One region of the Desulforamulus ruminis DSM 2154 genome, then DNA from elsewhere that is predicted to be linked to it. Evidence: riboswitches for the same ligand, from Rfam matches in the RefSeq annotation. Region 1 holds a riboswitch; the other holds the start of a gene.
The links. Region 1 has a riboswitch for molybdenum cofactor ahead of DESRU_RS02735 (hypothetical protein). Riboswitches for the same ligand answer to the same signal wherever they lie in the genome.
Positions count from the first base shown of each region.

Region 2: linked by a shared signal. The riboswitch ahead of DESRU_RS02145 (hypothetical protein) and the one ahead of DESRU_RS02735 (hypothetical protein) in region 1 are both predicted to bind molybdenum cofactor.

Region 1 covers NC_015589.1:552,469-555,884, forward strand. The annotation lists gene modB (molybdate ABC transporter permease subunit) at 1-634, shown strand, start outside; gene DESRU_RS02730 (ATP-binding cassette domain-containing protein) at 649-1,338, shown strand; molybdenum cofactor riboswitch at 1,424-1,542, shown strand; molybdenum cofactor riboswitch at 1,578-1,697, shown strand; gene DESRU_RS02735 (hypothetical protein) at 1,750-2,166, shown strand; gene pruA (L-glutamate gamma-semialdehyde dehydrogenase) at 2,217-3,416, shown strand, end outside.
Region 2 covers NC_015589.1:417,793-421,208, reverse strand. The annotation lists gene DESRU_RS02155 (molybdopterin molybdotransferase MoeA) at 1-99, opposite strand, end outside; gene DESRU_RS19680 (helix-turn-helix domain-containing protein) at 606-1,253, shown strand; gene DESRU_RS02145 (hypothetical protein) at 1,417-1,635, opposite strand; molybdenum cofactor riboswitch at 1,720-1,839, opposite strand; molybdenum cofactor riboswitch at 1,875-1,993, opposite strand; gene DESRU_RS02140 (LysR family transcriptional regulator) at 2,222-3,121, opposite strand; gene DESRU_RS02135 (DMT family transporter) at 3,283-3,416, opposite strand, start outside.

The sequences.
Region 1 (3,416 bases):
TTCCTTAAAAACGGCACTCATCGCAGTCATTATTGTCATCCTCTTCGGGCTGCCTCTGTCCCGCCTTATGGCCAGATGGGAGTTCCCCGGAAAAGACTTACTGGAAGCGGCCATTACCTTGCCCATGGTGCTGCCGCCTTCGGTGATTGGTTACGGCCTGCTTATGCTGATTGGTAAGAACGGATTTCTGGGTAAAATCCTGGCCAATATGGGAATTTCTTTAATCTTCACCTGGTGGGCGGCTGTTTTAGCTGCTACCGTGGTAGCTTTCCCGTTAATGTACCAGAGTGCCAAAGCTGCGTTTAAAAGTGTAGACGTAAATTATGAGAAAGCCGCCAGGACCCTGGGAGCCGGTGAGGTAAGAATATTTCTTACCATCACCCTCCCCCTGGCCTGGCCGGGAATTGTAGCCGGATTGGTGCTCTCCTTTGCCCGGGCTTTGGGTGAATTTGGCGCTACACTAATGGTGGCGGGAAACATCCCGGGAAAAACCTCCACCATCCCGGTGGCCATTTTCTTTGCAGTGGACGCCGGAGACGACGCTACCGCCAGAACCCTGGTGGCCATTGTAACGGTATTTAGTTTCTTAGTTATTTTCTGGGTTAACCGGTGGGCTAAAAGGCAAAATTATTAAAGTACGGTGATGTAATGTTGGAAGCCTCTATTAACAAAAAACTTTGGCACTTTAACTTACAAGTTGAACTAAAAGTCAGCAACCAGATTGTCGTGCTGTGGGGTCCTTCCGGTTCCGGAAAAACAACGGTTTTACACTGCCTGGCGGGTTTGCGCAACCCTTCATCCGGTTTTGTTAAAATAAATAATCAGGTGGTTTTTTCCTCCGAGGAAAAAATCAATATTCCCACAAGGCTTAGAAATATCGGCTACCTTTTTCAGGACTATGCTTTATTCCCCCATATGACGGTAAAGAAAAATGTTTTATACGGACTTAACAGTACCAAGAAGAAAACGGCAAAAACCCTGGACCCTTTAGAACTGCTTAATTCCTTTGGGGTAGGACATCTCATGGACCGCTATCCAAGGCAGCTCTCCGGGGGAGAAAGGCAGCGGGTGGCCCTGGCCAGGGCTTTGGCGGTTCAGCCCCGATTGTTGTTGTTGGATGAACCCCTCAGCGCCTTAGATAAAGAAACCAGGTTAAATTTAAGACAGGAGCTTAAAAATCTGCACCGTCAATGGAAAATCCCTTTTGTTCTGGTAACCCACGACGAGGAAGAAGCAAAATTTTTAGGGGATCAGATTATTTCCATGGAAAAGGGAGAGGTAAAAGAATTATTAAGATGCCGGAGTGTTGCCACAACATTTCCGTCTAAAGATTTGTAATAAACGATCCACATAAAAAATAATTTGTATTTTAATTTTACAAAGAGGATTAATGCAATCCATGTAGAATAAACTATAAATAAGCTCAACGAATTACCTCCGAGCCTTGGAACCTGGGATGGCAGATTATGGTTCCCAGGCCCATAGGGTTTATCTGGAAACGGGTAAGCCTCCCGTGCGGAAAGGATGGTAAGTGTTTTTCTTGTGTCTTTTACCGCACCTCGTGCGGTTTTTTAATTTAATATAATTTTCTCCGAGCCATCCTACCTAAAACATTTATGTCAAGGTATTTTGGCCGTTAGGGTTAATCTGGAAATGGATTAGCCTCCCTGTTGGAAAGGAGAGCATTTTCCCGCCTGTTATCTACAGGCTGGTTTGTGTTGCTTTCCTGAAAAACACGAACCAGCCCTGTTGATTAAGAAAGGCGGTTGGCCTATGGAAAGGTTTGGCAAGCTACTGGTTTCATTTTATCCTGGGGAAGCCATTGGTTATTATAGTGAGGGAGAAGGGGAAATCCGTGCCATTGCCATGGCGTTGGGCGGTTTCTTTGAGCGAGTTTTTGACATGTATTTGGAATTTTCCCAGATGGCTGATGAAGGGTGGCTGGTCAGAGATGAAAGGCTATTTGGCCAAAGGGGGATGGTCGTTTCTTTTTATTATCCAACAGGGATGCCGGTAGCTGCCGGGCGGCAGCAAATCATCAATCGTCTTCTTTACACTTATTTGGATTCCCCGGTATATCCCAGGCCCGGAATTTATGTAGTTCAATATAAGAAGAATTACAAGCTGATTTACAGGTACCAGACCAAGATGCAAAACAGAGCGTAAGTACTGTTGCGGTTTGGCCACACTATTAACAATATAGACGGGGTGAATAAATGCTAACAGATTACAAAAATGAACCTTTTTTAGATTTTAGCAATGAAAAGGTGGCAGACAGTTTTAAGAAGGCACTGCAAGAAGTGAAAGCTAAATTAGGCAGCCGTTATCCCCTTATTATTAACGGCAAAGCCGTTGAGACCGGTGAAGAAGTTATTTCCCTCAATCCTTCAGCCTCGGATCAGGTGGTTGGCTATGTAGCCAAGGCATCCCTGCAGGAGGCTAAATTGGCTCTGGAAAGTGCCCAGGAGGCCTTTGCCAGATGGTCCAGAGTAAAGCCTGAGGAGAGGGCCCGCTATCTTTTTAAGGCTGCGGCGATTATGAGAAGAAGAAAGATGGAACTGTCCGCCTGGATGGTTTTTGAAGCCGGTAAAAACTGGGCCGAAGCAGACGGGGATACGGCCGAAGCCATTGACTTTTTAGAGTTTTACGGCCGGGAGATGTGCCGTCTGGCAGAACCGCAGCCCCTGGTGCGGATTTTCGGTGAAGACAACAGACTGAAATATATACCGCTGGGTGTAGGGTTAGTAATTCCTCCCTGGAATTTCCCCCTGGCCATCATGGCGGGCATGACCGCTGCCGCCATTGTGACAGGGAATACGGTGGTGCTTAAGCCCGCCAGCAATACTCCTGTTATTGCAGCTAAATTTATTGAAATCCTTCAGGAAGCCGGTTTGCCCGACGGAGTGGTGAATTACTTGCCCGGCAGCGGGGGAGCCATTGGAGACTATCTTGTGAGCAGTCCCCAAATTCGTTTTATTAATTTTACCGGTTCCAAGGAAGTGGGATTAAGAATTAGCGAATTGGCAGCCAAAATGGTCCCTGGACAGAAGGCTATAAAACGGGTCGTGGCGGAAATGGGCGGCAAGGATGCCATCATTGTGGACAGCAGTTCCGACTTAGAAGAAGCGGCGGCGGCTATTGTTGCATCTGCTTTTGGCTTCCAGGGACAGAAATGTTCTGCTTGCTCCCGGGCCATTATTTTAGATGACGTTTATGATCGGATTGTGGAGTTAGTCATTGATAAAACCAAAAAACTGACCGTGGGACCGGCCGTAGATAATTATCCGGTAGGACCGGTGACGGACAGTAATTCTTTGAAGAGAATTAAATCCTATATTGAAATCGGGAAAAAAGAAGGTACCCTGCAGGTGGGTGGAGAGACCCTGGAGCATATGGGCGGTTATTTTGTACAGCCC
Region 2 (3,416 bases), 130 kb from region 1:
TCCCAAAGCGTCGATAATATCAACCTCATCGAAGCCAATGGGCTTTGTGTAGTTTAGTAAAATTGCTAATGCTTCTTCAAGAGGTATTTCCTTATACATTGTGGCTCCCCCATTTATTTTAGCTTCTCTCCTTTTAAATCCAGTTTAAAGCTATTGGTGGGTAATCCATAATCCATAAACAAATCAATCTTTTACTTGCCAAACTTCTAAAAGGATTTAGCATAACATTAAAGAATGTTCTTTCATAATCTCTTGTCACAAAACTTAAAATTTGTTAATATCAGTAAGAAAACATGTCAACATTTAATGATATAGATCATTCGCACGGCAGGCTTTCATCTGCCCTAATTTTTATGCTTCTATTTTTAGGGGTTTTGCAATAAATTTTCTTAAGCTTCCTTACCAAAACCCCCAATCCGCTCTCGCCCTCCTTTCTCCCGGTATCGAAGGACTGCCGCCGTCGATTCTAGGCAATAAAGTTATGGGAGCAGTTGGTATTTTTAACCTATTTATAGCTAGTTTAATGCTTCTGAGAAAGCAAGTCAATCATAATATGTTTCTGAGAATTATGATTATTGAAAAAATGTTTCTGAGAAGGAATGTACATGAATATTTCGCAGAGGTTTAAGTTAATAAGAGAAACTCTTGGTTTAACACAGACATTGATGGCTCAGGACTTAGGCATCGATAGAAGCCATGTTGGAAACATCGAAAACGCTTCTAAAAAAGCATCCGACTCTTTACTTAAACATATTTGTGCCCGGTATGGTGTCTCAGAATCATGGTTGAAGACTGGCGAAGGAGAAATGTTTACATCTCCTGAGGATAGAATGAAGAAATTGTTAGAACAGCTAAACAGCCAGCCCTCCGTTCATTCCTATTACAGCTTCTTGGTTGACCACCGGCTACCGTTGCAGGAAAGTCTGCCGCATCACCTGCAAATTCAGGCTGACTTGTTGGAGCAAAGAAAGGAAGCTATTCGAGAAGAGCTTGAGGTGCGGTTGGAAAAGCAAAAGCAGGCTACCGATATCTCGGCAGAAAATATATCATCTTTTGTCCAGCAGATCCTACCGGGTGAAGCGGACGAAAAAGAACTTGAAGAAATGAAAAACATCCTGGAAATTCTCTTTAACGCTAGCCCCTCTTATAGAGAGTGGGCTAAAATACAATTTAAATACGCCTTTCCGGAAACAATTCTCGCCCAAGCCCGGACTCAATTACAGCAGCAAAAACTAAAAAACGACAAAAAATAATACCTGATCCCGCAGTACACTTTAACCAAAAGAAGGCTCCGGTAATTAAAACGGAGCCTTCTTTTGGTCACTGTTATTAAAATAAAAGGTTCGATAATAAATTACAAACCCGAATAAGCCTTTCGTTCTCAGGTCCATTATGTCGTCGACCGGCAAAACTTAATTAACTAGTCTTGTACTGTTTTAATAAATTTACTAAACTATCCATGGTAGTATAAAAATCTTTCGTCAATGGTTTCTCTGAGGCATTGCAAACCAACTGGTTGGTCACGTTAATAATATTTTTGTTCAAAATATCATCATTGATTAGCGTGGCCATATCTGCAATGACTAAAGATAAGGTTAAAATGGCTTCTGTATCCTGAATCTCTGTTGTCATCATGTCGCCTCCGGCCGTAAAGTTATATCCCACACAAAAATTAAGGTTGGCGGGTGCCTTAAAGAAAGCAGCACAAACCAACCCTAGTAACAGGTGGAATGTTCTCCTTTCCAAAGGGAGGCTAACCCGTTTCCCGATTAACCCTTATACGGCCATAACACCATCACATTACGCATTAGGCACTATGGCTCGGAGAACGCTATAAATAGAAGAACCGCACACAAATGTGCGGTTACGGCATGGCTAAATAAACCTACCATCCTTTCCACACGGGAGGCACATCCGTTTCCAGATGAACCCTAACGGCCGGGGAACCATAATCTCATATCACAGGTTCAAAGGCTCGGAGGTAATATTAAGGAATTTTTTCATGTCTTACAATGAATTACTTTATATACGCATAATATAAGTTATACTTATTTCCATTATGGCAAAAAAAGACACATCTGGCAACAGTTATATTTTTTATATTGCCTGAAAAAAATAACAATTTTTGATTAGGATCGACAATTTATTTAAGCACCTTATAATCCGGCGGATAAAAGAGCAAAACAAAACCGAGTCTTCGCTGACTCGGTTTTGTTTTGCTCTAATTTACATCACAGCAGGTGGACTTTATCCCCTTAATCAATTCTTTCTCTACCATTGATAAATGGTGGCGATTGGACCATATAATGGCAATGGTAATATCCAGAGGGACATCACTAATGGGAACGGTTACGATCTCATTGGATCTGCCGTATTCCTCAGCCATAAATCTAGGAATAAAAGCGGCACAATCCCGGTGTAGCAGTACCTTTTCCAACATTTCCAAATTATCTACCCGAAATAAAACGTCAAGATCGCCGTGCTTCCTTAAGATACTGGATATCCCGCAATTGGTTACATACTCTGTATTGTATAAAACAATTGGCTGGGACATGGCTTCCTTCAGGGTAATGGATTCTTTGCCTGAAATGGGGCTTTGTTTTCCGACAATTAATACCAGTTCATCTACAAATAGTTCTCTTAGCTTGACGTCTTTTGCCTGTATAAGCTCATCGGTTTTTAAAATCACACCAAAATCTGCTTTACCCGATTGGATATCCCGAAGTATATTATTGGACTCGCCCACTTTTATAAATATGTTTACTTTGGGGTGATTGTATTTAAAATTCGTAAGAACCTCCGGCATAATGGTAATATTGACGCCTGGCTCCACCGCTATTGAAATATTGCCATTCAGTTCCAGGTCGTTGCTTTTAGCAATTTGCTTAATTTCCTCAACACTTTCAATGATTTCTTTGGCCTTCTGAATAATGGTTTCTCCTATTTCAGTGGGAGAAACGCCATGATTGGTTCTTTTTAATAGATGAACCCCTAATTCATCTTCCAGCTTACTTATGGCCGCACTTAACGCCGGCTGCGAAATATGCGCCCGTTCGGCAGCCAGGGAAATTGTCTTTGATTGGTATATCTCAACAAGATAATAGAGTTGTTCTAAACGCATCTCATCACCCCAATTCTAAAAAACATATTTTAAAAAGCATACTATATCTGCCCTATGAATGAAAGTTCCTTTTGTTCTTTCAAAATGTCGGAATATTATTTGGCAGCCGTCCATGGGATTTTTTGAATTCTAATATTATTATACCCCGGGAGGATGTCTTTTTATATGGAAGGTTTTTTGCTGTATTCCGGTACCTCTTCTGTTTCTGTTTGTAATATGATAATCCCCGCAATAATACTGGCACTGCCCAGCAATTGTACGGCTGAAAGTTTTTCACTTAAAATTAGCCAAGCAA